Regions from separate parts of the Bacteroides clarus genome, predicted to be linked through region 3. Evidence: riboswitches for the same ligand, from Rfam matches in the RefSeq annotation. Region 3 holds a riboswitch; each other region holds the start of a gene.
The links. Region 3 has a riboswitch for cobalamin ahead of I2F54_RS08990 (TonB-dependent receptor). Riboswitches for the same ligand answer to the same signal wherever they lie in the genome.
Positions count from the first base shown of each region.

Region 1: it holds a riboswitch for cobalamin, as region 3 does, so the genes downstream of both, I2F54_RS11135 (TonB-dependent receptor) here and I2F54_RS08990 (TonB-dependent receptor) in region 3, are expected to answer to the same signal.
Region 2: it holds a riboswitch for cobalamin, as region 3 does, so the genes downstream of both, I2F54_RS11120 (cysteine-rich CWC family protein) here and I2F54_RS08990 (TonB-dependent receptor) in region 3, are expected to answer to the same signal.

Region 1 covers NZ_JADNLF010000009.1:74,230-84,757, forward strand. Annotated here, with positions in the region: gene I2F54_RS11130 (sirohydrochlorin cobaltochelatase) at 1-838, shown strand, start outside; cobalamin riboswitch at 1,618-1,901, shown strand; gene I2F54_RS11135 (TonB-dependent receptor) at 1,954-4,188, shown strand; gene I2F54_RS11140 (sirohydrochlorin cobaltochelatase) at 4,229-5,179, shown strand; gene cobJ (precorrin-3B C(17)-methyltransferase) at 5,290-6,714, shown strand; gene cbiE (precorrin-6y C5,15-methyltransferase (decarboxylating) subunit CbiE) at 6,757-7,989, shown strand; gene cobM (precorrin-4 C(11)-methyltransferase) at 8,057-9,910, shown strand; gene cbiD (cobalt-precorrin-5B (C(1))-methyltransferase CbiD) at 9,915-10,528, shown strand, end outside.
Region 2 covers NZ_JADNLF010000009.1:63,011-73,538, reverse strand. Annotated here, with positions in the region: gene I2F54_RS11125 (TonB-dependent receptor plug domain-containing protein) at 1-1,806, opposite strand, end outside; cobalamin riboswitch at 1,947-2,150, opposite strand; cobalamin riboswitch at 2,205-2,414, shown strand; gene I2F54_RS11120 (cysteine-rich CWC family protein) at 2,477-2,716, shown strand; gene accC (acetyl-CoA carboxylase biotin carboxylase subunit) at 2,682-4,193, shown strand; gene I2F54_RS11110 (acyl-CoA carboxylase biotin carboxyl carrier protein subunit) at 4,206-4,721, shown strand; gene I2F54_RS11105 (acyl-CoA carboxylase subunit beta) at 4,724-6,256, shown strand; gene I2F54_RS11100 (putative transporter) at 6,363-8,048, shown strand; gene I2F54_RS11095 (sugar phosphate nucleotidyltransferase) at 8,045-8,806, opposite strand; gene I2F54_RS11090 (RapZ C-terminal domain-containing protein) at 8,810-10,240, opposite strand; gene I2F54_RS11085 (cobyrinate a,c-diamide synthase) at 10,378-10,528, shown strand, end outside.
Region 3 covers NZ_JADNLF010000006.1:213,025-223,552, forward strand. Annotated here, with positions in the region: gene I2F54_RS08970 (RecQ family ATP-dependent DNA helicase) at 1-2,720, opposite strand, end outside; gene I2F54_RS08975 (Cof-type HAD-IIB family hydrolase) at 2,788-4,020, opposite strand; gene I2F54_RS08980 (helix-turn-helix domain-containing protein) at 4,101-4,952, opposite strand; gene I2F54_RS08985 (multidrug effflux MFS transporter) at 5,109-6,344, shown strand; cobalamin riboswitch at 6,373-6,567, shown strand; gene I2F54_RS08990 (TonB-dependent receptor) at 6,625-8,643, shown strand; gene I2F54_RS08995 (YncE family protein) at 8,668-9,795, shown strand; gene I2F54_RS09000 (ABC transporter substrate-binding protein) at 9,804-10,528, shown strand, end outside.

The DNA.
Region 1 (10,528 bases), on a different contig from region 3:
CGTAGCCGTACAGTCGCTTCACGTTATCCCCGGTGAGGAATACCTCTCGCTGATGAATACCGATATCAAGAAAAACTTTATGATTGACTGGTACCCGCACATCGACGTACTGAAAGGCGCCAACCTGCTCTCTACCGATGACGATACGGAAGAAGTGGCACGGGTTCTTTACACTCATTACAAGGACAAACTGGCCGACAAGAAGAACATCGTTCTCCTGATGGGACACGGTAACCCCGATGTGAACTACAATGCCAACATCAAGTACTCCGAAACCCAAACCGCCTTGCAAGCCCTCGCCGCGAACAAGAATATCTTCGTAGGTACCGTAGACTACGGCGAAATGCTTTTCTGGCCGAAAGAAGAGGAAGAGAAAGCCGCAGACCGCATACCGGTAGCCTCTCCCGACCAAATGATAAGCAGCTATCCCGGCTGCATCTACTCACAAGTGATGAAGTATTGCAAAGACAATAACCTGCAACCCGCAGACGTAACCGTTTACCTCGCTCCTTTCATGTCCATCGCCGGCGACCACGCCCACAATGACCTTTGGGGTATCGAAGCGATAGCCGAAAACAAAGGCTCGGACGAAGTGGAACTCAACACCAACGAATACAGTTGGCGCGAACGTCTGGAAAAAGCAGGTTTCAAGGTAGACAGAGCGTTTGAAGCCCACCCCGTAGGCCAGGCCGATGCCGACCACGGTATCAAAGACGGTTGCGGTATCAAAGCTTTGGGCAGCTATCCCGAAATACGTGCAATCTGGGTGAACCACCTGAAAGAGCAATGGGATACCGACGCTTGGGAAAACGGTGAAGGGTATCAACCGGAAGCATAACGTTCTTCCTTTTACCGACAGATGTCCGGCTAAGAAAGAACATCTTTGTCCCACTGCCGGAAAACGACAAATATTTTCTTAATTCAATAAGGAAGAAAAGGAGAAAAAAGGCAGAGGCAGAGAGAAAAAGCGGGTATTTCTCATTTCGGGAGAGATGCCCGCTTATTATATTAATAATCAAACCATTAAATCAAAATTTTAAAGAATATCCAAACTTTTTCAGGTTCATTCCAAGGGTCGTTTCCTATATGACCCTCTTTGGCCGCCATAAAACAAATCATCCCAACGCCGAATGACAACATTTTTCTATAAAAAGACAAGATAAGCACAACCCTCTTTCACAAGCAGCTCCTCTCATTTGCAAACCATCCGGAAACCCTAAAAATCATCTGTGCCGAATGGACACATCAACCAGGCAACACTCTTCTTTTTTATTTTACAAAATAAGATTCCGATTCACAATGACGATTAATATTGCCCAAGCATCCTATTTTTCACAATCATCTATAAATCAAATAAATACCTTAAAAATAGGCGGCTAAATAGGGGCAATAAGGAAATGAGCCTAAAAACGACCCTTTCCTTAAGAGCCCATCAAGTAAAAATAACCGACAGCACCCCCTTTCTCATCCGTCTTACAAGCTAAAAATATTCATCCCATGAGACCAAACCAACCGTCTCACGAGATGAAAACATTCATCCCCCGAGACAAAGCGAATCATCCCGTAAGACCGATTGCATTATCCCGCCCTTTCCTTCATCAATTAAAAATAAACCCCTATCTTTGTCACCGCTTAGGTGATACACCCGTTGTTCCAACGAGTTGTATAAAAGGGAATCCGGTGCGAAGCCGGAACAGTGCCCGCTACTGTAAAGCCACTTTGCCCCGTCCGCTTACCGCGGCAACGGAGCATACGGAAAACATTCTTCAAAACGATGCCACTGTCTTACAGACGGCTGCCGATAGCAAGCGCCGGTTCGGGCGCATCGCAGTCCGGGGGACGGGAAGGTGTGGTTTTCCGCAGGGCTGAGTCAGGAAACCTGCCTTGGCGATTACACAGTCAACGCCTTCCCGGGGTCAGGAAGACAAGTATTAATCTTACATTTTTCAATAAATGAGAACCAAATGTTTATTGGCAGCCATGCTGTGCTGCCTGACACTCCTGCTCCATGCCCAGACCGCATTGAGCGGAAAAGTGGTGAGTGCCGGCACCAACGAGCCCCTCGTAGGGGTAAATATCCGCGTAGACAACAGTCTGACGGGATGCACCACCAACGGAAGAGGAGAATTTACCATCGACAACCTGCCCGGCGGACAGCACACGCTGCGCTTCTCCTACATCGGCTTCACCCCCGGGAAATACACTACGGACGGACAGGAGACTGACATCCTCGTAAAGCTGGAAGAGAGTTACAGCAACCTCAGCCAGGTGGTAGTGACCGGAACCGGTACGCACCGCCGCATGACGGACAGCCCCGTTCCCGTCTCCGTAATCACGGCCAAAGAAATAGGCGGCGCCAACGTATCCACGCTGGAAGAAGCGCTGGTGAAACTGACGCCCAACATATCTTCCTACACCAACGGCATGGGCACTACCATGAGCCTGAACGGCATCAACGAGGACTACATACTGATACTGGAAAACGGCAAGCGTCTGGCAGGCGAAGACCGCTACACGCGCATCAACGTGGCCAACATCAAGCGCATCGAGATACTGAACGGCGCAGCATCCGCCCTGTACGGAAGCGATGCCATAGGCGGCGTTATCAACATCATCACGGACGATGCCCGGAACACCGTAAACGTATCCAGCTACACCCACTACTCCGGCGAAGGACGCCTGACGGAAAGCGTCAATGCCGATGTCAATGCGGGCAAGTTCTCCTCTTACACTTCCTACCAGCGCCGTCAGGCAGGAAGCTGGCAGAACAACAACATCGACGAGAACGGCTACGAAACCGGACGTCCTACTTCCGTAGGTTTCTACTCCAACACCGTAAACCAGCGTTTCGTGTTCAATGCCACAGATAAACTGTCGTTCTACGCGCGCGGTACTTATTATGATAATAAAACCCGCCGTCCGCAGGATGCCACCTACTATGCCAAAAGCAAAGGCCAGTTCGTGCAGAAAGACGCCTATACCTACAACCTGAGACACGAGACCTATACCTATGGCGCCGGCATGAAGTACATGATAAACCGTTCGGCCTACATCGACGCGGAATTCTACTCGGACAATTTCTCGTCGGACTATATGTACTTCAAGAAATCGGGCAGCTATCTGCCGGGCGACCAAGTAACCCGCAAGCAAGTGCGCTACTACAACGGAAACATCAAAGGTATCTTCCGCCTGGGCAGCCGCAACAAGCTGTCCGCCGGAGTGGAATACGTAAACGAGGGGCTTGAGAGCGAATCGGACAACATCGACTCCCGCCACATGTACACCCTCGCTTTCTATGCGCAGGATGAAATAAAACTGCCCCTGAACCTGCAAGCCGTACTGGGCATACGCTACATCTACAACGAGAACTTCAAGAATTATGCCACTCCCAACGTATCGCTGATGTACAAGCTCGGCGGACTGAACCTGCGCGCCGCCTATGCGGCAGGCTTCCGTACGCCTACCCTGTCGCAACTCTACGCCACCGACGAGTCCAAGACCAGCAACCGCTACACCACGGGCAACGTCGGTTTGAAACCGGAAAAGAACAACTTCTACTCGCTGAATGCGGAGTACAACTACCGCCGGCTCTCCGTGTCCGTCACCGGGTTCATCAACGACATCCGCGACATGATAAACTACCGCACCCTCTCCGACCAGGAAATACACGACATGGGACTGGACGACAAGCACGCCACCTTCGACGAGATACGCCAGCGCGACAACGTGGACAAAGCTAAGACCAAAGGCATCAGCCTGAACGCCAGCCTGAACCTGGGCGCGGGCTTCAGGGCAGGCGGCGGATACACGTACATGGACACCGAAGCCAAGCAGTTGCAAGCCGACGGCAGCTACGAAGTGTCGCCCATAGACAAAAGCGTCAGGCACATGGGGAACATCAACGGCCAGTGGGAACACGCCTGGAGCTTCTACCGCCTGAACGTAAACGTGCACGGACACCTGCAAGGCGAACGCTACTCGCAAACGTACGGTTATGCTCCCAAATTCCAGCAATGGGATTTGAACACCCGCCATACCTTCAACCTGCAATCCGTGATTCTGGAACCGGGCATAGGCATCGAAAACATCTTCGACAAGACAGACGACCGCCCCTGGAACAACAACTTCTCCACGCTCAACCCGGGACGCTCGGTGTATGTGAGCCTGTCGGTACGATTCAAGAAATAAAACAGTAACCATTTTTATAAAACAGCAATCACTTTCGTTTATGAAAACCTCTCTTCTCTCCCTGCTCCTTGCCGTTTCTCTCTTCTGCGCCGCGCACGAAGGGGGAAACTTCGTGTCGAGCGATATGCTCGCAAGTATGAAACCCGGCGAAAAGGCCGCGTTGCTTATGGTACACTTCGGCACGACGCACGACGATACGCGCGCGCAGACGATTGACGCCGTCAATGCCCAGGCGCGCAAGGCTTTTCCCGACCTGGAATTTCGCGAAGCCTACACTTCGCGTATCATCATACGCCGCCTCAAGGCGCGCGGCGTCGACAAACCCACCCCGCTGGACGCGCTGCTCCAACTGCGTGGAGAGGGCTATACGCACATTATCGTGCAAAGCACCAATATCATCGACGGCGTGGAAATGGAGTCGCTCCGCCGTGATGTGGAAAGCGTGCTGCCTTTCTTCAAGGAGATACGCGTAGGCACTCCCCTGCTCTATTCGGTGGAAGACGCGGAAAAAGTAGCCGGTATTCTGGGACGACGCCTCGATGCTTCGGTACGGCAGGGCGCCAAGAAGAAGTCCCAAGAACACTTCGTATTGGTGGGACACGGCACTTATACGCCCGGTACCGCTGCGTACAGTCAAATGGACTATATGCTGAAAGCGGCCGGATTCGGCAACTTCCATGTGGGGACCATCGAAGGCTATCCCACCTTTGAGACCATGCTGGCGCAACTGAAAGCGGCCCAGGCAAAGAGCGTGACGCTCGTCCCTTTTATGTTTGTAGCCGGCGACCACGCCAAGAACGATATTGCCGGAGAATGGCGGGAGATGCTTGAGAAAGAAGGCTATACCGTTCATGTGCGTATGGAAGGTTTGGGGCAAATACCTGAAATACAGGAGATATTCGCAGACCATATCCGTTTCGGGCTGAAGCACCGCATGCAGGGCATCATGGAAAAGAAAGCGGCCTATGCGGCAGGAGAAAAAAACGAGTGAGAAAGTTGCATTTTCATGCCTTAATGTGATAAATAGAATGTATCTTTGTAGACTGTAAGCGCAACGCTTACCATGCTCTGCAAGAACAGAAGCGATAAGCCAGATAGCAAATGAAACAATCCAAAATAATCATTGCCGGCATCGGTCCGGGCAATGAGCAAGACATAACACCCGCCGTAATTACCGCTTTGCAGGAAGCCGATGCAGTAGTGGGATATAAATACTACTTCCGTTTTGTCACTCCACACTTACGTCCCGGTACGGAATGTATCGATACGGGGATGAAGCGGGAACGCGTCCGCGCCGAACAGGCTTTTGAACTGGCGGAACAGGGAAAAACGGTGTGCGTCATCAGTTCGGGCGATGCCGGGATTTACGGTATGACGCCCCTTGTGCATGAGATGAAGCGGGAACGGAACAGCGACGTAGAGATTGTTTCCCTGCCGGGTATCAGCGCGTTTCAGAAAGCGGCTTCCCTGCTGGGAGCTCCTGTGGGACATGACTTCTGCGTTATCTCCCTCTCAGACCTGATGACACCGTGGGAACGCATCGAGAAACGCATCATTGCCGCTGCCGCAGCCGATTTCGTGACAGCCGTCTACAATCCCAAAAGCGATGGCCGCTACTGGCAACTTTACCGGCTGAAAGAGCTGTTCCTGCTGGAAGGGCGCTCACCGCAGACGCCCGTAGGATATGTGCGCCAGGCGGGACGTCCCGAACAGGAAGTGCACATAACGACGCTGGAAGCGTTCGACCCCGAAGAGACGGATATGTTTACCGTTGTACTGATAGGCAATTCGCAGTCGTACGAATGGAACGGAGCGATGATTACTCCGCGGGGATATTACCGGGAAGAGGCGGAAACCCACCCTCGGCAACTCCCGACCAACAAAGGACAGGATATTATGATACGGAGTTTCCGCACCATCGAGAAAGAGCTCAAGAACGGGAACATTCCTCTCGACCATAAATGGGCGTTGCTGCATGCCATCCATACCACCGCGGACTTTGAAATGGAAAAGCTGCTGCACACAGACGACAAAGCAGTGGAAACATTATATCAAGGCATCACCGGAAAGCGTATACGGACTATCGTCACAGATGTGACAATGGCCGCCAGCGGTATTCGCAAAGGGGCTTTGGAGCGTTTGGGCATAGAGGTGAAATGCTACCTCGGCGACCCTCGCACCGCAGCGATGGCAACGGAGAAAGGAATCACCCGCACACAGGCCGGCACACGCCTCGCCGTCGAAGACCATCCCGACGCCCTCTTTGTATTCGGCAACGCTCCGACAGCCTTAATGGAACTCTGCGACCTTATACGCAAAGGGAAAGCGCATCCGGCAGGGATTATCGCCGCTCCGGTGGGCTTTGTGCACGTACAGGAGTCCAAGCACATGATAAAGCCTTTCACCGCCATCCCGAAGATAATCGTGGAAGGGCGCAAAGGCGGAAGCAACCTCGCCGCGACATTGGTAAACGCCATTTTGTGCTACAATGACGCGGAGCAACTGCGACCGGGACGGGACGTGTGAAACAACGGTTAAGGATTAACGATTAGTGGTGAGCGATTGGTTATGCAACGGAAATTTATCATTATAGGAACGGACGATAACCGGACGCCTTTCTTTCCGCCGGAAGTATTGGAACACATACGGCGCGGGAAGGTCTTTTCGGGGGGAGTACGGCATAAAGAGATTGTCGGGAACTTGCTACCGGATGATGCGGAATGGATTTCCATTACCGTACCGTTGGAGAATGTATTCGCGCGATATGAGAGGGTGTTCGGCGGTGACGAATGCGGGCAAACGGATGCCGGCCACAGGCAAATCGTGGTCTTCGCTTCGGGCGACCCGCTGTTTTTCGGCTTTGCCAATACGGTGAAACGGAAATTGCCGGATGCCGAAATCAAGCTCTACCCCTCTTTCAACTCTCTCCAGACATTGGCGCACCGCCTCGTAATGCCTTATGACGATATGCGCACCGTTTCGCTGACGGGACGTCCCTGGCACGAGTTCGACCGTGCCCTGATAGAGCGCGCTCCCAAGATAGGCATCCTTACCGACCGGGAACATACACCCGCCGCTATCGCGTCCCGCATGCTGGAATACGGGTATGACCGTTACACCATGTATGTAGGGGAGCATCTCGGCAACCCCGAAAAAGAACGTATCCGCCACATGACGCTACGGGAAGCGGCGCAAGGCGGTTTCGAGCATCCCAACAACCTGTTGCTTTGCGCCACCGCTTCCTTAGAAGCCCGTCCTTTCGGCATTCCCGACGAACGGTTCGCGCACTTGAACGGACGCGCCCGCATGATAACCAAAGCGCCCGTCCGCCTGCTTACCTTACAGGCGCTGGAGCTGAACCGGCGTCGTGTATTCTGGGATGTCGGTTTCTGCACCGGGTCGGTATCCATCGAAGCCCGGCTGCAATTTCCCCACCTCACGGTCGTTTCCTTCGAGGTACGCGCCGAGGGCGAAGAACTGATGAATATCAACAGCCGCCGCTTCGGTACGCCGGGCATCACGGCAATCACAGGCGATTTCCTGCAAACGGCGACCGATGCTCTCCCCCGCCCCGACGCCGTCTTTATAGGCGGACACGGCGGACGGCTGCCGGAAATGCTGGCGAAGATAAAGGAAAACTTACAGCCCGGCGGATGTATCGTCTTCAACTCCGTATCGGCAGACAGTAAAAACGCGTTCACGGAAGGAGCCGAAGCCGCCGGCCTGATACCGCATCCGTCCGTACGCATCGCGCTGAATAATTATAACCCCATCGAAATTATGAAAGCGACGCTTTCATAAAACAATAAGACAAGATATATCCATTATGAAAACAGACATACCTGTTATGAAAGCGGACGCTCCCCGCATGAAGACGGCCATCATGCTCGTCTCGGAAGCGGGACTGGCTTCTGCGCGGCTGTTGCTCAAGGAGTTTCCCGAAGCGGAGATTTTCACCCCGCGCCATGAAGACGGATGTACGCACATCGAATCGACCGGCAGCTTCACTGCCGAGAACTTCAACCGTTACGACACATTTATCTTCATCGGAGCCATGGGCATCTGCGTACGCTCCATCGCCCCCTGCGTGAAGAACAAGTACACCGACCCCGCCGTAATCTGCGTGGACAGTACGGGCAGATACGCCATCTCCGTCCTGTCCGGACATATCGGCGGAGCCAACGAACTGACCGCAGCGATAGCTGGCGCATTGGGAGCCGAGCCCGTGATAACCACCCAAAGCGACCTTACCGGACTGTGGGCGTTGGACAAACTGCCCGGGCGTTTCGGCTGGTTCCCGATACTCAATGTGGATGCTTCCGCCCTGCGGCTGGCGGAGCTCGCCCAAACTCGCGAGGAGAAGATGAAGGCGTGCATGAACGAGCCTATCCGCCTCTTCGTAAGCGGAAAGCCCACCGCGCTGCTGCTGGAAGTCCGCGACAAGGGTACCGACTGGCTGGAAGCGCATCTTCCCCCTCATGTAGAGGTGTTCTATCGTCTGAAAGACATTGAGGTATCCCGCTTCCAACTGGTGCTGTGCGTCTCGCCGCAGGTGCATTACATAGAGGGTACGCCGTCTATCTGCTATGTGCCGCGAATGGTGCACGTCGGCATCGGACTTGCCCGCCAGGCCGGGCCTGTGAAGGAAGTGACGGAAGAGATTCTGGACAGGCTGAAAGAATACGGCATTCCCCGGCAGGCCATCGCATCCATCGCTACGATTGACGCCAAGCGTGACGAGCCGGTGGTGAAGTCGCTCCAAAAGGAATACGACGTCTGTTTCTACACGGCCGAAGAGCTGGCGGCGACAGACGTGCCGCATCCCAGCAAAACCGTGATGAAGCACATGGGTACGCCCAGCGTGAGCGAGGCGGCAGCGTTGCTGTCTTCCGGCAACAGTGAGCTGATAATGCCGAAACGTAAAGGCGGGAACTATACGGTAGCCGCCGCTATAAATATCCGCGCCTTGCGCCGGGGACACATCGAGATTGTAGGCGCAGGCCCCGGTGACCCCGACCTTATCTCCGTACGGGGACGGGAGATGCTGGAAAAGGCCGACCTCATCCTCTATGCAGGCAGCCTCGTGCCCCGTGAGCTGACGCTTTGCGCCAAACCGGGCGCAACGGTGCGCAGCTCCGCTTCCATGGATTTGGAAGAACAGTTCGCGCTGATGAAAGATTTCTACGACAAAGGAAAGTTCATCGTGCGCCTGCATACGGGCGACCCCTGCATCTACGGAGCGATACAGGAACAGATGAACTACTTCGACCGATACGGCATGAGCTATCACATCACGCCGGGCATATCTTCTTTCCAGGCAGCGGCGGCGGCTCTGAAGTCGCAATTCACCATTCCGGAGAAAGTACAGAGCATCATACTGACCCGCGGCGAAGGACGGACTCCTATGCCCGAACGGGAGAAACTGCACCTCATGGCACGCTCGCAAAGCACCATGTGCATCTTCCTCAGCGCAGGCATCGCGGAACAGGTACAGGCGGAACTTCTGCAAGAGTACCCGGAAACAACCCCCGTAGCCGTATGCTATCACCTCACCTGGCCGGACGAACGCATCTTCCGGGGAGAGCTGAAAGACCTTGCACGGATAGTAAAAGAGAATAACCTGACCCTGACAACCATGATTGTCGTAGGCGAGGCTATCGGCAATCGCGAAGGACTGTCGCGACTGTATGCACACGAATTCAAACACTTATTTAGAAAATAAAAAAATGATATTAGTATTAGGCGGTACAACCGAAGGACGCATAGCCGTCCAAACACTTGAGGAAGCTGGAAAGCCCTTCTATTATTCAACCAAGGGTTACGAACAAGACATTCCTCTGCATAACGGCATCCGCCTGCAAGGTGGCATGGATAAAGACGCTATGGAATCTTTCTGCCGTAAAGAGAACATTTCACTGTTGATAGATGCCGCGCATCCTTTTGCCGAGGAGCTGCACAGGAACGTCAACGACGTATCCGACAAGCTTCAGATTCCGGCCATCCTCTACGACCGCATTTACCCCCGCATAGAAAAGCATGACGGTATCGTATGGTGCGACAGTTTTGAAGACGCCGTCCAAAAGATAAAGAAGGAAGAGGTCTACATACTACTGGCGCTGACAGGAGTAAAGAGTATAGGCAAACTGAAAGCGCTCTGGCAGGAAAGCTGCCGCTGCTATTTCCGTATCCTCGACCGTGAGAGTTCACGCGAATTGGCGAGAAGCGAGGCATTCCCCGAAGAATATTTGCGTTACTACCATGCCGGAGAAGACGAACGCCTGCTGATACGGCAGATACGTCCCGATGCTATCGTAATCAAAGAAAGCGGCGCTTCCGGCGG
Region 2 (10,528 bases), on a different contig from region 3:
GAGGCGGTAACGGTTCCACGTGTGCTGCCAGGTGGCGTTGAGCGTGGCGTTATGGTTGGATGTGGCGTCGATGTAGAGATATTTCATGTAGTTGTCGCCCTTATCGGCGGCATACTGCGCTTTCGGATCGGCATAGCTGTACCCGCCGCCCAGCATGATGTCTTTTACGGGGCGGTAGTTGAAGGTGAAGTCCATTCCGTAGATGCGGGCTTTCGTGAGGTTGGTGTATCTCTTGCTTTTCTCTATCTCGAGGAGTTTCTCTTCGGGGGTGACTTTTATCTCTACCAGCTCTATCATGTTGCGGATGAAGTTGGCGTAACCTGTCAGGCTCGCCTGGAACTTGCTCCCCACGTATTCCACGCTGACGGAAGCGTATTGTGAGGTTTGCGCCTTGAGGCCGGTATTGCCATGATAGGCGGTGAGAGAGCCGCCGCCGATGCTGCCTGTGTATTCGTAGTAGAGCTCTTTGATGGTAGGCGCTTTGAAGCCCATGGCGTAGGAAGCGCGCAGGTTGAAGTCGCCGGCCTTGTAGAGCGCGGATACTTTGGGGCTGAGGTTCAGTCCGGTTTCCTTGTGCTGCGTGCCGCGCACGCCGGCGGTCAGTATAAAGCTGTCCGTGGCAGTCCATTCTTCCTGCGCGTAGGCGGCGAGCGTATAGACGGAAGCGAGGTCGCCCGCTATGTGGTGGGGCGATTCCAGGCGGTTGTACTGGTACTCTATACCGGTATTGAGGATGTGCCGGTCGCCGAAGTAGAAGATGCCTTTCACCTGCGCCAGCACTTGTTGCTGTATGCTCTGTTTGATGCGCTGGCCGGGGTAGTAGGTGATGCGGTCGCCGTCTTTGAAGTAGTCGGTGATGTCTTTCAGCTTATAGTCGTAGAAGTAACCGTAGCGGCCGTATGAGAGGTCGGCGGTGAGGTAGTTGCGCCCGTTCAGCTTGTACCTGCTTCCGGCGGCAAAGGTGTAGTTGCGGTAGTAGAAGTCGTTGGGCAGGTACTTCCACGGGCCGTGCGTACGCATCACCCAGCGTTCGTAGTACGTTCCTTCGGCGGTGAGGTTCAGTCTCTTGTTTACCTGCCACTCCAGATTCTCGGAGAGGGTGTAGTTGCTGGAACGGTTGACGGTAAGCATGGTAGAGCCGGACTTCAGTTGGTTCTGGTCCCATTGCATGTCCGTATTGCGCCAGCCGTCGGTATGGCGGAAGTTGATGCCGGTCACCGATTTCAGTTTGCCGTAGCTGAAGCCGAAACTGGTGCTCTGCCGTACGTCGCCATGCTCGCCCACACGAGTGGTATTGGTGAGTTCCATCTTCTCCCTGCTCTGCTTGGTGATGATATTGATGACTCCGGCGATGGCATCGCTGCCGTAGAGCGAAGAGGCGGCGCCTTTCACAATCTCGATGCGCTCTATGTTGGCGGGATTCAGTTGGTTGAGGTCGTTCTGTCCGCCGATGTCCCCGTTCATGCGTTTGCCGTTTATCATGATGAGGATATAGTCGTTGTTCAGTCCGTTGAGCTGAATGTGACTGCCCATATCGCCGTCATGGAAGGTGAGGGAAGGGCTGAGACCGCTGAGAAGGTCGTCGATGCTGCGCGCCTGGTATTGCTCCAATGCTTTTCCTGTGAGCACTTCTGTCTGCACGGGGGCGTCTTTCAGGTAGTGTTCGGTTCCCGTACCTGTTACCACTACTTCGTTGAGCAGTAACGAGAGTTCTTTCTCATCTTTGTTTTTAAGGATACTTTGCGCTGTGGCTGATTGCATCACACCGCACAGCAGTACCGCTTCAAGCCAATACTTGTGCTTCATCGTCTACCGATTTTTACGTTGAATAAAATAAAACGGCACGTCGCTTCTGTGTGCGAAAGGGATAATGGCCCGAAAGAGTAAAATAGGAATCCTATCGTATCAGTATGGGGGACATCGCTTCTAATCCTGGAAGCTCAGTGCTCAAGTTACGGAAACTGGTAGGTATTCTGGCTCTCCTCTGCTTGTATTGCCTTCCCATCGCATTGCTGCGACAGTGGCTTTTGCGGATACAAGCGTCTTTTACTGAGGATTACAGCTGCAGGTACAGCTCCGGTTTTGCACCGGATTCCCTTACATCGGCAGGCGGATATGCCTTCCCGATTGCCAATTCCGGGAGCAAAGATAAAGACTTTTATACATTATTTTGTCTTTTATTCCTAATTATTTTAGTTTTTCTTTATCTTTGCCCCCCGAATCGGTTCCGGACGGACGTATCTGCCGTTCGGATTAAAAGGGAACCGGGTGTAAATCCCGGACAGTCCCGCTGCTGTGAAGCTCCGTCAAACGAAGTCTTGATAAGAACCTTTGCCACTGATATGCGTTTATATATCGGGAAGGCATCAAGATAAGGAGTCAGTCAGAAGACCTGCCATTCATTAAAGTCTGTCTTTTCTCGTGGGATAGGAAAGCAGTACGAAGCCCAAGTTAACGTTTAACTATAAAAAAAGAGATGCCTATGCAAAAGGTATGTCCGCGTTGTGGTGCAACATTCGAGTGCATGCACAATGATATATTACAGTGTCATTGCGCGTCCGTCCGGCTGAGCCCGGAGCAACACGCTTATTTGAAAGAAACCTATCCGGATTGCTTGTGTCATGCTTGTCTGACGCAATTGGCGGCCGGAAATATTCCTTATATAAATAAATCAAGAGAAAATGATAAAGAAAGTATTGATAGCGAACAGAGGTGAGATTGCCCTGCGCGTGATGCGCTCCTGCAAGGAAATGGGAATACTGACCGTGGCTATATTTTCCGAAGCCGACCGTACTTCGCATCATGTAGCGTACGCCGACGAAGCCTATCCGATAGGAGCGGCCGCGGCCAAAGAGAGTTATCTGAACATAGAGAAAGTAATCGGAGTGGCGAAGCATTGCGGTGCGGATGCTATTCATCCGGGCTACGGCTTCTTGTCGGAGAATTCGGAGTTTGCCCGCCGTTGCAAGGAAGAAGGCATTATCTTCATCGGCCCTTCGGCGGAAACCATGGAAGCCATGGGCGACAAGATAGCCGCCCGCAAGCGGATGATTGCGGCCGGCGTACCCGTAGTGCCGGGTACGGAACAGCCTTTGCAAAGTGCCGAAGAGGCCGTACGCATCTGTAACGAAATCGGTTATCCGGTGATGCTGAAAGCGTCTATGGGCGGTGGCGGCAAAGGCATGCGCCTTATTCACAAGGAAGAAGAAGTGGTGGAAGCGTATAATACGGCGCGTTCGGAGTCGATGTCCTCATTCGGCGACGACACGGTGTATCTGGAGAAGTTTGTGGAAGAACCGCATCACATAGAGTTCCAGATTTTGGGTGATAACCACGGCAATGTGATTCATCTGTTCGACCGCGAGTGTTCGGTGCAACGCCGCAACCAGAAGATTGTGGAAGAAAGCCCGTCACCGTTCCTGACGCCAGAGCTGCGCAAGGAGATGGGAGAGAAGGCGGTTGCCGCCGCCAAGGCCGTAAACTATTCGGGTGCGGGTACCATCGAATTTCTGGTGGACAAGAACAGGAACTTCTACTTCCTCGAAATGAATACGCGTTTGCAGGTGGAGCATCCCATCACGGAAGAAGTGGTGGGCGTGGACTTGGTGAAAGAGCAGATTTTTGTAGCCGACAACCAGCCGCTGCATCTCCGCCAGGAAGACATCTTCCAGCGCGGTCATGCCATAGAGTGCCGTATCTGCGCCGAAGATACGGAGAACAACTTCATGCCTTCGCCGGGTATCATCAGGCAACTGACCGAACCGAACGGTATCGGCGTGCGCATTGACAGTAACGTGTACGAGGGATACGAAATCCCCGTCTACTACGACCCGATGATAGGTAAGCTCATCGTATGGGCCACCACCCGCCAATACGCCATCGAGCGTATGCGCCGTGTGCTGTACGAGTATAAGATAACCGGACTGAAAACCAACCTTGCCTATCTGAAACGTATCATGCACGTGCCCGATTTTGTGAAGGGCGAGTACAACACGCTGTTCATCGAGAAGAACGCGCGCATGCTGGTACGCTCCAACGGCAGCAACGAAGAGATAGAGAACGTCGCCATGATTGCGGCTTATATGGATTATCTGGTGAACCTGGAAGAGAACGCTTCGACACAGTTGCCCGACGGCCGTCCTATCAGCCGCTGGCGCGAGTTCGGATTGCAGAAGGGTGTGCTGAGAATTTAAAGGAAATTGTTTATGGAAATACATATCGGAGACCGTGTGGCGGACGTTACGCTGGTCAGTAAAGAGGGAAATAAGGTACAGCTCACCATCGACGGGAAGCCGTACGAAGTGGATATCGTAATGGCGGAAAACGGAAGCTGCTCCATTCTGCACGACGGGAACTCGTTCAACGCGGGACTGGTGCGTGGAGAAGGCGGAAAGAGCTATGACGTGAGTATGTTCTACCGTTCGTATCATGTGGATATCGTGGATACGCAAGCCAAGTATCTGCACATGAAGAAAGGGGCGGACGAGAAACAGGGTGACAAGATTATCGCCCCGATGCCGGGTAAGGTAGTGAGCATTCCCGTGAAGGCGGGCGACCGCCTGGCGGCCGGAGACATTGCCGTAGTGCTGGAAGCCATGAAGATGCAGAGCAATTACAAGGTTAATGCGGACTGCGTCGTGAAAAACATATTGGTGAACGAAGGCGAGCCGGTAAACGCGAATCAGGTATTGGTAGAATTGGAACTTATTAAAGAAGAATAATCATGAATAGAGAAGAAATATACGCGCGTTTTGAGGAACTGGATAAACGCGCCTCGCTGGGTGGCGGAGTAGACAAGATAGAGAAGCAACACGCCTCCGGGCGCATGACGGCGCGCGAACGCATCGACATGCTGCTGGACAAGGGCACTTTCAATGAATTGGATAAGTTCGTTACCCACCGTTGCACGAACTTCGGCATGGAGAAGAAACAGATAGCGGGCGACGGCATGGTGACCGGTTACGGAAAGATTGACGGACGTCAGGTGTTTGTATACGCCTACGACTTTACGGCGCATGGCGGTTCGCTGAGCGAGACGAATGCGGCCAAGATTGTAAAAGTGCAGCAGTTGGCATTGAAAAACGGCGCTCCCGTCATCGCCCTGAATGATTCCGGCGGCGCACGCATACAAGAGGGCGTGAACAGCCTGGCGGGATATGCTTCCATCTTTTATCAGAATACGATAGCTTCGGGAGTAATCCCGCAGATTTCGGCTATCCTGGGCCCTTGTGCGGGTGGCGCATGCTATTCGCCGGCACTGACGGACTTTATCTTCATGGTGAAGGAGCAGAGCCATATGTTCATCACGGGTCCGGACGTGGTAAAGACCGTTACGCACGAGGAAGTGGACAAGGAAGAACTGGGCGGCGCCTATACGCATAGCAGCAAGAGCGGCGTCACCCACTTTATGTGCAATACGGAAGAGGAGACGCTGATGAGCATCCGTGAACTGCTGAGTTTCCTGCCGTCCAACAATATGGAAGACGCTCCGTTCGCAGCTTGTACGGATGATATTCATCGCCAGACGGAAGCGTTGCAGACCATCATACCGGAAGACCCGAATATGCCTTATGACATCAAGGACATTATCGAACCGGTACTGGATAACCAGTATTTCTTTGAGGTGATGCCTCACTTCGCCAAGAACGTGGTGGTGGGCTTCGGACGGCTGAACGGACGTTCGGTGGGTATTGTAGCCAACCAGCCGGCTTATCTGGCAGGCGTGCTCGACATCGACGCTTCGGACAAGGCGGCCCGCTTTATACGTTTCTGCGACTGTTTCAATATTCCGCTGATAACGTTTGAGGACGTTCCGGGATTCTTGCCCGGCACGGTACAGGAGCACAACGGCATCATCCGTCATGGAGCCAAGATTGTCTATGCCTATGCAGAGGCTACCGTGCCCAAGATAACGCTGATAACCCGCAAGGCTTATGGCGGCGCGTACATCGTAATGTCCAGCAAGCCTACCGGCTCTGACGTGAATCTTGCCTATCCGCAGGCCGAGATTGCCGTAATGGGCGCGGAAGGAGCCGTGAATATCTTGTACAGAAAGTCCTCTCCCGAAGAGAAGGAAGAGATTATCAAGGAATACGAGGAGAAGTTCTCCAATCCTTACCGTGCTGCCGAACGAGGCTTCATCGATGAGATAATCATGCCCCGCAACACCCGCTATAAGCTGGTACAGGCATTGGAAATGGCTCATAACAAGAACCAGAGCAATCCGCCGAAGAAACACGGCAATATGCCTTTATAAATAGTTATTTTTAATGTGTGAAAACTTGTATCCCCGGAGAAGTGATTTCTGTGGGGGTACTTTTTTTACTTGATTACCGATTACCCTGTTATTATACGTTGAAACTATGGAATTATTAAGAAATCTCTTTGAGGGATACCCCAATCTGTGGGGTGGCGGGGTGGCGCACTCCGTACTTATTTTGTCGCTTGTCATCGCGTTCGGCATTATGCTTGGCAAGATAAAGGTTGCCGGAATATCGCTGGGCGTTACCTGGATATTGTTCGTAGGTATCGTATTCGGTCATTTCGACCTGAATCTGGATGAACACTTACTCCACTTCCTGAAAGAGTTCGGATTGATTCTGTTTGTTTATTCTATCGGTCTGCAGGTGGGGCCCGGCTTTTTCTCCGCCTTTAAGAAAGGGGGATTTACGCTGAACGTGCTGGCGGTACTGGTTGTGTTTATCAGTGTCCTGATTACGGTGGCGCTTCATTTCATAACGGGAATACCTATTACTACAATGGTCGGCATCTTGTCGGGAGCGGTGACCAACACTCCGGGACTGGGCGCTGCGCAGCAGGCCAACAGCGATTTGAACGGGATTGACGCGCCGGAGATAGCATTGGGCTATGCGGTGGCGTATCCTTTGGGTGTTATCGGATGTATTCTGGCTTTGCTGGCGTTGAAATATCTGCTCCATATCAATACCCGGAAAGAAGAGGCGGAAGCCGAACAGGGGCTGGGGCATCTGCAGGAGCTGACCGTACGCCCCGTTTCCGTGGAGATACGAAACGAGGCGGTGGACGGCAAGACGATAAAGGAGATAAAACCGTTGTTGAACCGTGCGTTTGTCATCTCGCGTATCCGTCACCGTGATTCGGAAAACGAGGTGGAATTGGTGAATGCCGATACGGTATTGCATCTGCAAGACCAAATTCTGTTCATCTCCAACCCGAAAGATATGGAAGCCATCATCGCCTTTTTCGGCAGGCAGATCAGCGCGGAGTGGGAGCAGGACAAGAAACTGATTTCCCGCCGTATCTTGATTACCAAGCCGGAACTGAATGGGAAATCGCTGGCGCAGCTGAAAATCCGTAATAACTTCGGTGCAAGCATCACCCGTATCAACCGTTCGGGAGTGGATTTGGTGGCAACTCCTCACCTGCAGTTGCAAATGGGCGACCGGGTAACGATTGTGGGTAGCGAACTGGCTGTAAGCCATACGGAAAAGGTACTGGGCAACTCCTTGAAACGTTTGAACCATCCGAACCTGATTCCCATCTTCCTGGGCATAGCGTTGGGATGTATTTTGGGAAGTCTGCCTTTCATGTTTCCGGGCATTCCGCAACCGGTCAAGCTGGGGCTTGCAGGCGGTCCGCTGATTGTATCCATACTTATCAGCCGTTTCGGCCCCCAGTATAAACTGATAACGTATACCACCATGAGCGCCAATCTGATGATACGTGAAATAGGTATCTCCCTCTTCCTTGCATGTGTGGGATTGGGAGCGGGTAAAGGCTTCGTAGATACCATTATCCACGAGGGCGGCTATGTGTGGATAGCATACGGCGCGATTATAACGATAGTTCCGTTGCTGGTGGGCGGACTGATAGGACGCTATGCCTGGAAACTGAACTACTATACACTGATAGGCGTACTTTCAGGAACGAATACCAATCCGCCGGCACTGGCTTATTCTTCGGAACTGACTTCGTGCGATGCGCCCGCCGTGGGATATGCTACGGTTTATCCGCTGGCTATGTTCCTACGGGTGCTGACCGCACAACTTCTGATATTGGCATTGGCTTAAAAAGAAGGGGACGCTTGCCGGTCTGACGAATAGTACGCTTCGGCTTTAGCCAGTGTTTCCGGTTTGCCGATGTCGAACCAATGGCGGTCTTGAAGCGGATAGCCCTGTATACGGGCTGTTTCGCAGACAGACAGGTAGAAGGGGATAATGGAGAACTTTTCTTTCCATTGTCCCCTTTCCATATAGCGGAAAAGGGAAGGGGATATGACGTGAATACCGCCGAAAGCCATTTCCTTGTATCGGTCTTCCCGGAAAGAGAACCCCTCGGGCTTGGTTTCGCCTGTGGATTTATTAATCCAGCCATGCAGACGGTTGGCGTCATCCAGTAACAGGTAACGGGATGTCTGCCGCCGGCTGACGAGCAGTGTAGCTTCCGCATCGCTCTCCCGGTGATGCCTGTAAAACTCTGCGAGATTTATATCGGAAAGGATGTCGGCGTTGTGTACTAAGAACGGCTCGTCGCCGTCCAGAAAAGGACGGGCTTTCTTTATCCCGCCACCGGTGTCGAGCAGCATATCCCGCTCATCACTGATGTGGATAGTGACGCCGAAATTGTTATTGGCGCGGAGAAACCCGATAATCTGTTCTCCGAAGTGGTGGATGTTGACCGTAATGTCATTGAATCCGGCCTCTTTCAGTCGTAGAATCACCCGTTCCAACATCGGCTTTCCGGCTACGGAGACGAGCGCTTTCGGGGTGTGGTCTGTCAGCGGACGAAGGCGGGTACCCAGTCCGGCAGCGAATATCATTGCTTTCACTGTTTACTTTTTTGCGCTAAAGCTTTGTTCTATGTTCTGTTCTCTATGCATCAGGTTCACTTGCACGCCGAATTTCTTGTTCAGGTGCTCGGCAAGATGCTGTGCCGAATATACGGAACGGTGCTGACCGCCTGTACAGCCGAAACATACGGACAGGCTGGTGAAACCGCGTTCCATATACCGTTTTACGGATGCATCCACCAGGGCGTATACGTGCTCGAGGAAGACGGCGATTTCTCCGTCCTCTTCAAGAAAGCGGATAACGGGTTCGTCGAGGCCGGTGAAAGGCTTGTAACGTTCGTATTTACCGGGGTTGTTCACGGCGCGACAGTCGAATACGAAGCCGCCGCCATTGCCGGAAGAATCTTCGGGGATGCCTTTTTTATAGGCAAAGCTGGTGACTTTTACCACCAGACGGCGTTTTTGCAGGTCGTCGGTGAATTGTTTCAGCTCGGTCAGTTCGTGCAGCACTTTGCAGAGATACGGATATTCGGGGTAAGGTTCTTGCAACAGCTGGCGCAGGTTTTCAATGGCGAAAGGCACGCTTTGGATGAAGTGGGGCTTCTTCTCGAAGTAACCGCGGAAACCGTAGGCGCCTAACACCTGCATGGTGCGGAACAGTACGAAATGACGGAGCTGGGCATAGAAGTAGTTCTCATCCACCGGCTGGTATTTGCGCAAGGCTTCGATGTACTCTTTCAGGAGCTCTTGGCGCAGACTGTCGGGATAGTTGGCTTTGGCTTGCCACAGGAACGAAGCCACGTCATAGTAGACAGGGCCTTTGCGTCCGCCTTGGAAGTCGATAAGCCAGGGTTTGCCGTCCTTAATCATTACGTTGCGGCTCTGGAAGTCGCGATACATGAAAGTGGCGGAACTGCTGCGAAGGAGTACGTCCGCCATCTTCTGGAAATCATCTTCCAGACGGTCTTCCTGGAAATCCATGCCGGTTGCCTTGAGGAAACAGTATTTAAAGTAGTTCAAGTCCCACAGGATACTGCGGCTGTTGAACTCCGCCTGCGGATAGCAATAGGAGAAGTCCATGCCGTCGGCTCCGGCAAACTGTACGGCGGGCAGCAGGCGGATGGTTTTACGCAGCAATTGCTTCTCCTCTTCTCCGAATACGCTCGTCTTGCGCCCTTTCTCGATGGCATTGAACAGGAGAGTGTCTCCCAAATCTTCCTGAAGGTAGTACACGTCGTCTTCGGAACGGATAAATACTTGGGGTACGGGTAAGCCCTTTTGGCGGAAATGCTCTGCCATATAGAGAAAGGCACGGTTTTCCTCGACGGATTCGCCGCTGACGCCTATCAGTGTAGGCGTGCCTGTGAGGCGGAAATAACGGCGGTTGGAGCCGGAAGAGGGAAGTTCGTCGATGGCTTCGGGTTCGTGCCCGGTATGCGCGATGTAGAGTTTTTTAAGTTCTTCGGTTATCATAGCGGTTTTTTTATATTTGGCAGCTAAGATAAGGTTTTTGTCGGAGATATTTTTACCTTTGCCGAATAAAATCCGTAAGTCAGTCTGTAACGGAGAGCCTGCTTATACTTTATACCTTATATTTAAATTCAAGCGACATGCGCCACATTCCTCAATTTCTCATAGCAGCCCCTACATCGGGTAGTGGAAAGACTACCGTAAGCCGCGGCCTGATGGCTCTGCTGACGCAAAAAGGGTTGGCGGTACAGCCTTTTAAATGCGGACCGGATTATATCGATACCAAGTACC
Region 3 (10,528 bases):
CATTCCACGGTAAAACGGCTTATTTCCAATCGTTTCTCAAAGCGCCTGATGGTAGATTCCAAGTCTGCTTGGCGCCTTATTTCCATATTATGGGCCGCATCCTCTTTCTTACGTATATATCCCTTGACGGTAAGGAAATAGAGCAGCGTCCGAATGTCTTTTTCTTTGGATGTATTGATTCCGTCGTTCATGGCATTTTCATTCAGTTGCTTGCATGAGATTCGTAAAGACTCATCGGGAATATGTTTGAGGATGTATTGTTCGAGTTTTGCAAAGCGTTCGAGAAGCATTTGCGACTTTCGTTCCGAATCACCTGCATCCTGCAAATAGGCGGATATATCTTTGCTGTCTGCCAATATGCCTTCCTGCCGCATGCGTTCCACTACAGATATAACCTCTCTTTTACTTAGTCCCAATATATCTGCCAGATAGTCGATTCGTGATTCCGCTTCCGCATCCTGTGCTTTGGCGATGTACTTTTGAGATATCAACGACTTGATGATGCGGACTGCTTTTTCTATTTCGTCACTGCCAAAAAGTAGTGAGGCTGATATGCGTTGTCTTGCTTCGTCCATATCCTTCACTGTGATTCCCGTGGCATATACATGAGGTACATTGTTTCCTCTTACCAGATATCCGCTTTGTTCCAAAGCCGCTAATGCTGTTCGTACGCGGGTTTCGATGTCGGATACCGAATCATCCCATCCCGCTTGCCGGGCGATTTCCAATGCGGAACAGTTGACTTTCATGCGTTGTCTGGTAAGGTTTTTGACGGCTTTCCATACCTGTTGTATTTCACTGATGCTTAGTTTTGTTTGGTTTAACAATATAAAATGCTTGTCCAAATCATTGTCGCTATAAAGCACATAACAACGTGCGCTGAGGCCTGGGTCACGCCCTGCTCTACCTGCTTCCTGAACATAATTCTCCAGTGAATCGGAAATGTCATAATGTACCACAAGGCCGACATCTTTTTTATCGACTCCCATGCCGAATGCGGATGTAGCCACAATGATGTGTACCTGATCGTTCATGAAAGCGTCTTGGTTGGCTATTTTTTCATCAGCTTCCATTTTGCCATTGAAAGGGAGTGCCTTATAACCGTCGCGAGTCAATTTGGCCGCCAGCTCTTTGGTTCGTTTGGTGTGTGATACATAAACAATTGTCGGGCAATCGGATTCAGCTACGAGTTCTCTTAACTTTAAGTATTTATCATTGTCGCTTTCTAAATGTATGACGGAATAATGTAGATTTGTTCTTGAAGCCGTTGATGCGAATAACTCCAAATCCAAATTCAAGGTTTGTTTGAAATAGTCGCAGATGTCTTGTATTACTTTCTGCTTTGCTGTGGCCGTAAAGCAGGATACGGGTATCGGACTCTTGCATTGTTTCTTTTGCTGGTATTGCCGGATGAATTTGCCGATGTAAAGGTAGTCAACTCTGAAATCCTGCCCCCATGAAGAGAAACAATGCGCTTCGTCTATCACAAACCTTACGACGTGCCGGGCTATCAATATTTTCTCAATCGTTTTTGAACGAAGCATTTCGGGGGATATATACAGCAGTGAGGCTTCTCCGTCTTGCACTCTTTGTATGGACAGTGACCTTGTGATGGGGTCTAACATTCCATTTATGGTTACGGCGTCCGTGATACCTCTGTCGGCAAGATTGTCTACCTGGTCTTTCATTAAAGATTGCAGAGGAGAGATAACAACCGTGAGCCCGTGCATGGCGTGTCCTGCCATGAGTGCCGGTAATTGGAAGGTAAGTGATTTGCCGCCACCGGTAGGAAATATCGCCAGTAACGATTTACCCTTCACCGCTGCCTGGGCTGCTTGTTCTTGCAGCGGCTCGCCTTCGTATGTTCGGAAACGTTCATATCCGAAAAAGACTTTTAGATTATGGAGCACATCCAATTGCGTATGGCAGTAGTCGCAACCTTCCCGGCAATTGGTGTGGCGTAGGAGTTTTACAATAAATTCCACTTCCGGATAATTGTAAAGTACCCATCCGGGGGTGATGGAACGGTAATCCGTAGTATCAATCAGAGCCAATGCGTATGCCAATCCGCATGGGTATTGTTTGATGAGCATGTCAAGGTCGGCATGTTGGCAAATCTTTCCTGTATAAAGTTCTTTGATGAGTTCGGATATTCCTTCATGGGTATACTCCGCACTTACCATGCTGAGAAATCCGGTAAATTCTTTCTTGTCTTTCAGTAGCGATGCGAATAATATACGCTTTTCCTTTGGCAATGAATTCCAGCGTGCTATTTCATCCAGTAATAAATCTTTTGCTTTCTTACAATCATTCACCGGATTGTTCATCTGTTCGCTAATCAACTTGTCATCTTTCACAAGCTTATGGTAAGGGTGTTCCGGGAATAACAAAGGCGAAATATAAAGTGTATCGACTAAAATCCAGCGGCATGTCTTATCCGTGAACAGATATTTGGCGTCATGGTGAATGATATTGTGGCCACAGATATAGTCTATGTCGTTTAAGAAAATAAATAGCTCCTCTTTTGACGTTTTGTGGAATGTCGTGTCATCATGTTTGAGTGCTCCTATATCATGGATTTTATGATCTTTCAAACCTACTTCAACATCTACTATGGCATAATTTTGGATACTACATGGTACAGAGGTAGTTTTATTGCCGATGATATTATTCCTATCCTCGGTTTTCTTGCTTCCTATGAGCTTGCTCCATATTGACATATGTTCAATATAATAAATAGTTCTATAACTTGAATTGGTTATGTATCTGCATCGAACTTTTTTTCATTTATCTTTTCTTCAATACACTGTTCACCACCCTGATGGAAGACACGAGCTTGTTAGTGGAAGTGAATACATCTACATTCCACACATGAGATGAGCGTCCTTTATGTACGATGGTTGCCACAGCTCGCACGGTATCTCCTTCATGTGCGGAAGATATATGGTTTCCGCTGACTTGCATACCTACGACTATCTCATCGGGTTGGCAAGTTATCATGGAGCCGAGCCCGGCGACGGTTTCGGCAAGTGCGAGGGTTGCGCCGCCGTGTAGAATACCAAAAGGCTGGCGGGTACGGTGGTCTACGGGCATGGTTGCTTCTATGCGATCTTCCGAGGCGTAAGTGTATTGGATACCTAAATTGCCCATTAATGCATGATGTGCCCGTGCGTTTAACAGGTCAAGAGGAATTTCAGCGGCATGAACTTCGGCTAAAATCATTTTTTCGACGGCTTGGGCAACGCCGTCTTCTTCATTGGAAGCCGTTACGTAGTCGGCGCAAACTTTTACGGAATCTTGTGAATGCCCCATGGCTATGCCTAAACCGGCAATCTGGAGCATATTGACATCGCATACGCCGTCTCCGATAGCGATTACTTCTTCACGAGTTATGTCCAGATGCGACAATAAAGCGCCTAAGGTATTGGCTTTATCGATTCCGCAAGGTACGACTTCCAAAAAATAAGGTTCCGAACGAAAGACATCCAAAGTTCCGTCCAGACGTTTTTTCCAATGTTCTTCCAGTCCGGCCAGTGCTTCTTCATCATCGCTGACCAACATGCATTTGCATGGTGCGAAGTCTACAGCCGTGGAGAATTCTTCCTCCTTAATAACTTTCAGATTATTCAATTCGGCTTCGGCGCGGATATGTTCATTGTCGGGACTGTCTGTCAGGATAGTGTCATCATGATAAGTGAATATGGCGAAGCCATTCTTGCGCGCCTTCTTTTCCAGATAAGGCAGCATTTCCGGGTTGATTCGCCTCTCGAACAGGATTTCTCCGTTTTGAGCATTGATAATCTGACAACCGTTATAGGAAACAATAAAGCCCCCATAATGCCCCAGCTCAAGAGTTTTGGCCAGTGGCATGAGGCCATAAGTCGGTCTGCCGGAAGCCAATGCGATACGTACTCCCATTTGCTGCGCTTTGAGTAAAGATGCAAGAGTGCGTTTGCTGATTTCTTTTGCGTCGTTGAGAAGCGTTCCGTCCACGTCAAGAACTAATAATTTATATTTCATGGCGACTCGATTTTGGTTATGCTAACAAAGTTAATAAAATGACGGTTAAAACGAACGGATTTAATTTATTTTGACGAAACTTATTGTAACAGTTTCTGCAGGCGGAATTCCTTAGGAGAGATACCGGTATTCTTCTTAAAAAAACGACTCAGATAAGACTGATCGGCAAAGTGCAACTGTTCCGCAATTTCGGTAACGGATAGTTGCGGCTCATTTAAAAGAACTTTGGCTTCTGCTATCAGCTGCTCGTCTATCAGTTGCTTGGGAGTTTTTCCATTCATGTATTGAGTAGTGATTTCGTATAGATAGCGAGAAGTAATGCACAGTTGCTCTGTATAAAACGGAACCTGATGTTCGCAGGTGCTGTGCTCACGTATCAGTTGCATGAATTGGTGGCAAAGCATCTGTTTTCTGCTGTATTGCTTGTTGGCGGCCAGCTTCTCCGGAATAGTGTTGAACAGCCACATTAATAAGCTTTGCAGGAAATTAAATTCTTGTTGTTTTCTGAACTGGAGCGTATTGTCTTTGAAAAGCATTTGCGCTATATCCATCCATAATACTATTTCCCGCCATGTTTTCTGGCTTCTCTCATCTGCCGTGTGATGATAGTGCGGGTGTTCATGGGTATAGTTGAAATAGGGTGTGTCAATTGGTAATATGGCTTTTAAGAAAAGATCTTTGGGGAATAGGAGCATGCGTACGTTAAAATCTGCTGAGGCTTGTATTACCTGGATAAGGCTTCCTGTAAGAAAAATCAGTTCGGTCTGTTCATTAAAGGTATATTGTTGTACTCCTGTGGAGATGATACTTTGCCCCTGTGTACAGATTAAGTATATACCGCATTTAAAACGGTATGGACGCTGTTTCAGATACGATAAATCGGTTTCCTCATATCTGATGCTGGAAGTATCGGGTGATAACGGTTCGTACATGTGAATATAGTTCTTTTTTACGCAACAAATGTAGCTATATTCTATGATAATATCGTATATTGTTCCTAAAATGAAACGTTTTGTACAAGATAAGCCATAGCTTATCTTGTAAATATGGGGTAATTTTGCCGCCGATTTATAAAAGAGGAATAGGTAATGACAGGTAAACAAAATTCAAAAGGTTTTATATTGGTATTTCTGGGAATGTTGAGCGCTTTTGGCCCGTTTGTCATGGATATGTACCTGCCTACTTTACCGGCAATGTCGGATTTCTTCCAAACCACATCTTCAAGAGTGCAGTTGGGGCTTACTACAAGTATGGTAGGCTTAGCGACAGGCCAGCTGATTTTTGGTCCGTTAAGTGATAAGTATGGCCGTCGTTCTCCTTTATTGATAGCTATGGCCTTGTTCCTGATTTCTACCGTCGGCTGTATTTTTTCTCAAAATATATCACAATTCGTCGCGTTACGTTTTGTACAGGGAATTGCCGGAGCCGGAGGAGTTGTGATATCCCGGTCTATTGCCGCCGATAAATATTCTGCTCACGAACTTGCGGGGATGCTTGCCACTATCGGCGCTATTAATGGGATCGCTACGGTGGTTGCTCCGATAGGTGGCGGGGTACTGGCTGACTTTGGCGGCTGGCATGGTATCTTCTGGTTCTTATTTATATTAGGCGTTCTTTTGATTATCGGAAGTATGCGTTTTAGAGAGTCTTTGCCGGGCGGACAGAGGCAGAATATAAGGTGGGGAGATATGTATCGCCGTTTTGGTATTGTCTTGCATAACCGTCAGTACGTACGTTACATATTGCAGTATGGCTTTACGATGGGAGTTTTGTTTACCAATATAGCTTCCGCTCCTTTCATCATGCAGCAATATTATGGTCTTTCACCGATGTTGTTCAGTTTCTGTTTCGGGGTTAATGCCGTTGCCATGGTGATATCTTCCGCTTTGGCTGTTCGTTTCTCTACAATGGAACGGGCTTTACATGTAGGTAATCATGGCATGTTATTTATTTCTATATTACTTTCTGTGGCATTTTTCCTGGATTGTAATTTTTGGATTTACGAGATACTGATTTTCTGCCTGCTTGCGATGGTAGGGATGACTTTTACGGCTTCCAACACTTTGGCGATGGATTGTGAACGTAAAAACGCCGGAGTGGCTTCCGCTCTTTTGGGTGCGATAGGATTTGCTTTTGGCGGGATTGTATCGCCTTTGGTAGGTATGGGAGATATCAGAATGTCTACCGGCTTTTTATTCTTTATGGGGTCGTTATGTTCTTGCGTATGTGCTTGTTTTTCTTTCCACCGGTTGCCTTTCCACAAGAAGGCTCTGAATTTCGCTCCTTATAGAATAATAAATGTTTTTTTGCAGAAACTGTTATAAGGGGCTGAGTAATATTTATATTATATTCTTATCTTTGCCCGCGTTTTGTTCCGGTTCCCTATTCGGGAAACGGATGAAAAGGGAATCGGGTGTAAATCCCGAACAGTCCCGCTGCTGTGAGTTTCGCGTTGAATGTATCATTCTTTAGCCACTGTTTTAATTAAAATGGGAAGGCGATACATTAGAAATAAGTCAGAAGACCTGCAAAACAAAGTCAAAAAATTGTCCGTTCGAGGAAAGCGGACAGTGTACGTCGTTTAAAGATAATCTTTACTCTTTTATGATGTGGAGAATGAAGGTGCGGTTTGCCTGTATCGGTTTCTTTTGTATGGGCGGTGCTCTGCTTTCGGCACAAGAGGTGGCGAAAAAGGATACGATTACAGGAAAAGTGCACCAAATTGAAAAGGTGACTGTTACAGCACGGCGAATGCCTAATAAAGTAACTTCGGCTGTACCTATACAAACATTGTCGCAACAAGATATAAGCCGTCTCGGCATACAGAATATGGCAGATGCCGTACGTCGTTTTGCAGGTGCCAATGTAAAAGATTATGGTGGTATCGGCGGGTTGAAGACTGTTTCTGTGCGCAATATAGGGGCGGCGCATACGGCTGTCAGTTATGATGGGGTTGTTGTGAGTAATTCTCAGGCAGGGCAAATTGATATAGGGCGTTTTTCGCTTGATAATGTCTCAACCCTTTCTTTAGCAATAGGACAAACAGAAAATATGTTGCAATCAGCCCGTTTATATGCATCGGCAGGTGTATTGAGCATTGAGACTGAGAAACCGCATTTTGATGAAGGGCGCAGTGCTGCTTTCCAAGCTAGGATAAGTAGTGGATCGTTTGGGTATGTTACCCCCACGTTGCGTTGGTGGCAAAAAATAGGTAACCGTACGCGTTTGGCTTTGAATGCTAATTATATGCGTGCCGATGGAAATTATCCTTTTACTTTGGTCAATGGAAAGTATGTGACAGAAGAAAAGCGTAATAATTCAGATATTTATTCTTGGCAAGGAGAAGCAACGCTATATCACACTTTTAAAGATGGTGGTGAGGTGGACGTAAAAGGATATTATTTCAATTCCCGCCGTGGGCTTCCGGGGGCGGTAACTCTTTATAACCCGATTTCCGACGAAACGCTTTGGGATGAGAATACCTTTGTACAGGCGCGTTATAAAAAACACTTCTCTTCGAAATGGAGTTTGCAGGCACAGGCAAAGTATAACTATGGCTGGAATAGGTATGAGGATGAAGGGAAGGAATATGCGGACGGATATTATCAGGCTGTACATAGGCAGGATGAATATTATTTATCTGCAACGGCTCTATACCGTCCATTTAAGACTTTATCCTTGTCTTTGGCACAAGATGGGGCTGTAAATACATTACGTAGTAATCTGAAAGACTGCCCGTTTCCTACCCGGTATGCATCATTGACAGCTTTCAATATCCGTTACCAATACGGAAGAATCACCGCTTCCGGTTCATTGGTACATACTTTTATCACTGAAAAAGTGGAGGTTGGGAATGCTCCTGAGAATTTCCGTCGTTTGGCTCCTTCGGCTTCCGTGAGTATACAGCCTTGGATGGAAAAAACTTTTTTTCTGCGTTTTATGTACAAAAGCACTTTTCGTACACCTACTTTTAACGACTTGTATTATTATAGATTGGGCAATCGAAGTTTACGTCCGGAGAAGGCGAATGAATATAATGTAGGGATTACGTGGAGCAGTTCATCTCTGTCTTTTTTAGACTATATTTCTGTGACATTTGATGCCTATTACAATGATGTGACTGATAAAATTGTAGCTTTTCCCACTACTTATGCGTGGCGTATGGCAAACTATGGGACTGTCCGTGCTACAGGAGTAGACGCTACTTTGGCGATATCAGCGCCGTTAGCTAAAAATATAGATTTGATTATATCCGGCGGATATACTTTGCAGAAAGCAATTGACCTTACAGATTCGGATGCCAAAAATTATAAGGAACAGTTGCCTTATACTCCGAAGCATAGCGGCAATGTATCTGCGAGGTTTGAAATGCCTTGGTTTAGCATAGGTTACTCCGTCGTAGGTGTAAGTAAACGTTATTGCTTGTCACAAAATATTCCTGAAAATGAGATAGCTGGTTATATGGAACATACGGCCAGTATCTCTAAAGAGTGTGCTTTTAAAAAGTGTAAATTACAGCTTCAAGCAGAAATCATCAATCTGACTGATGAACAGTATGATGTGATAAAATATTATCCTATGCCGGGGCGTTCGTGGAGAGTGACAGGAACGTTTAAATTTTAAAATTAATTTAATTAATAAAGTGTTATGAAAGTAAGAAGTTTATTATTGAGTGTGCTGTGTATGTTGGCACTGAGTGTTTCATTTTCATCTTGCAGTGATGATGATGGGCAAAGTTGGGACGATAGCGGTTCAAAGATTGAATTACCTTATGTCCGTGCTTATTTCTTGAATGAAGGAACTATGGGACAGAATAATGCCGGTATAGCATTTTATGCTCCGAATAAAGACAACGATGTTATCGGTGATATTTATAAAGCACAGAACAAGGCTTCATTGGGAGATACCGGTCAGGATATGATAGAGTATGAAGATTACATCTATGTTTCTGTTTATGGTTCTAATTATTTGGCCAAACTGAATGCAGCATGTGTGGAGCAGGCTCGTGTTTCTTTTGTAGGTGATGCAGATTTGTCTGCCGGTATTCGTTATATTGCAGCTCATGACGGCTATATTTATGCGTCTTTCTATGGCGGTGTGGTTGCCAAAATCAATGCCAATACATTGAAAGTAGAAAAGAAGCTAACAGGATATGGTGATAATTTGGAAGGGGTTGCCATCTGTAATGATATGCTTTATGTAGCCAATGCTTATAAGATTGAAGGTGGAAACTATATTTATCATACGGAAGTTTTAGTTTTTGACTTGAATGCATTCTCTTTTAAAGAGACTTTGACGGTAGCCTCAAACCCTAATAATTTGACGGAAGATAATGACAAGGTATTTCTTATTTCTTGGGATTATAGCGCTGAAAGCCGGGTATTGCAGATGATAGATTCAAAAAATAATAATAAGGTGACTAATTTGGGATATGCCACTCACGTGGCCGTTGAAAACGATAAATTGTATTGTGTGGACTCTAGAGTGGATTACAGCAATTGGCCGGAAACTGCGGCAGTCAATACGTTTTATACTTATGATGTAAAGCTTGGCACTAAAAGCTCCGGTTCTTTCTTGAAAAATGCTCCAGAAGAGCTTTCTACAGCAGTTATCTACATGATAGCGGTCAACGATAGTAATGGTGATATTTATATCGGTACTACAGGACATAGTAATGTAAACGGTGATATTTACCGTTTCAGAAATGACGGTACATATATGGAAAAATTTGATTGTGGTGGTCAAAACCCAAATTCTGCTGTATTCTTTAATTAACAGAGACAATGAGGAGACTTGTATTATCAGTCTTGTTTTTAGTAGCTTTGCTTTTCTCTTCTTGCGGAGGGAGAAGTAAAGCTTCTTTAGCTTTAACGGCCGGTGACACCATCCCTCTGCGCTATGCCGACAATCTCACATTGGTGACCTATTCCGACTACACCGTCGCTACTTTGCGCAACCCTTGGGACACCCTGAAAACATTGCATACGTACATACTGGTTCCGTCATCCCAATCATTGCCGGCTCATTTACCCGAAGGTACGATTGTCCGTACCCCTCTCCGCAAATCGGTAATTTATTCTTCGGTTCATTGCAGCCTTATGGAGAGTTTGGGAGTTACGGGCAGTATCGGTGGCGTTTGTGACTTGAAGTATATCAAACTCCCGTCTATACAGGACGGATGCAGTAAGGGAGCTATTATTGACTGCGGCGACGGAATGAACCCTGATATGGAAAAGATTATTGAGTTACATCCCGATGCCATCCTGCTCTCTCCATTTGAGAATAGTGGTGGTTACGGACGCATTGAAAAACTGAATATTCCCATTATCGAATGTGCCGATTATATGGAAACTTCCGCTTTAGGCCGTGCCGAATGGATGCGTTTCTATGGATTGCTTTTTGGAGTTGCTTCCGAGGCCGACAGCCTTTTTGCCGAAGTGGATAGCTGTTATAGCCGGCTTAAAAAGAGTGCAGCGCTTTCGTCAGTGTCATTATCAATTGTTAGCGA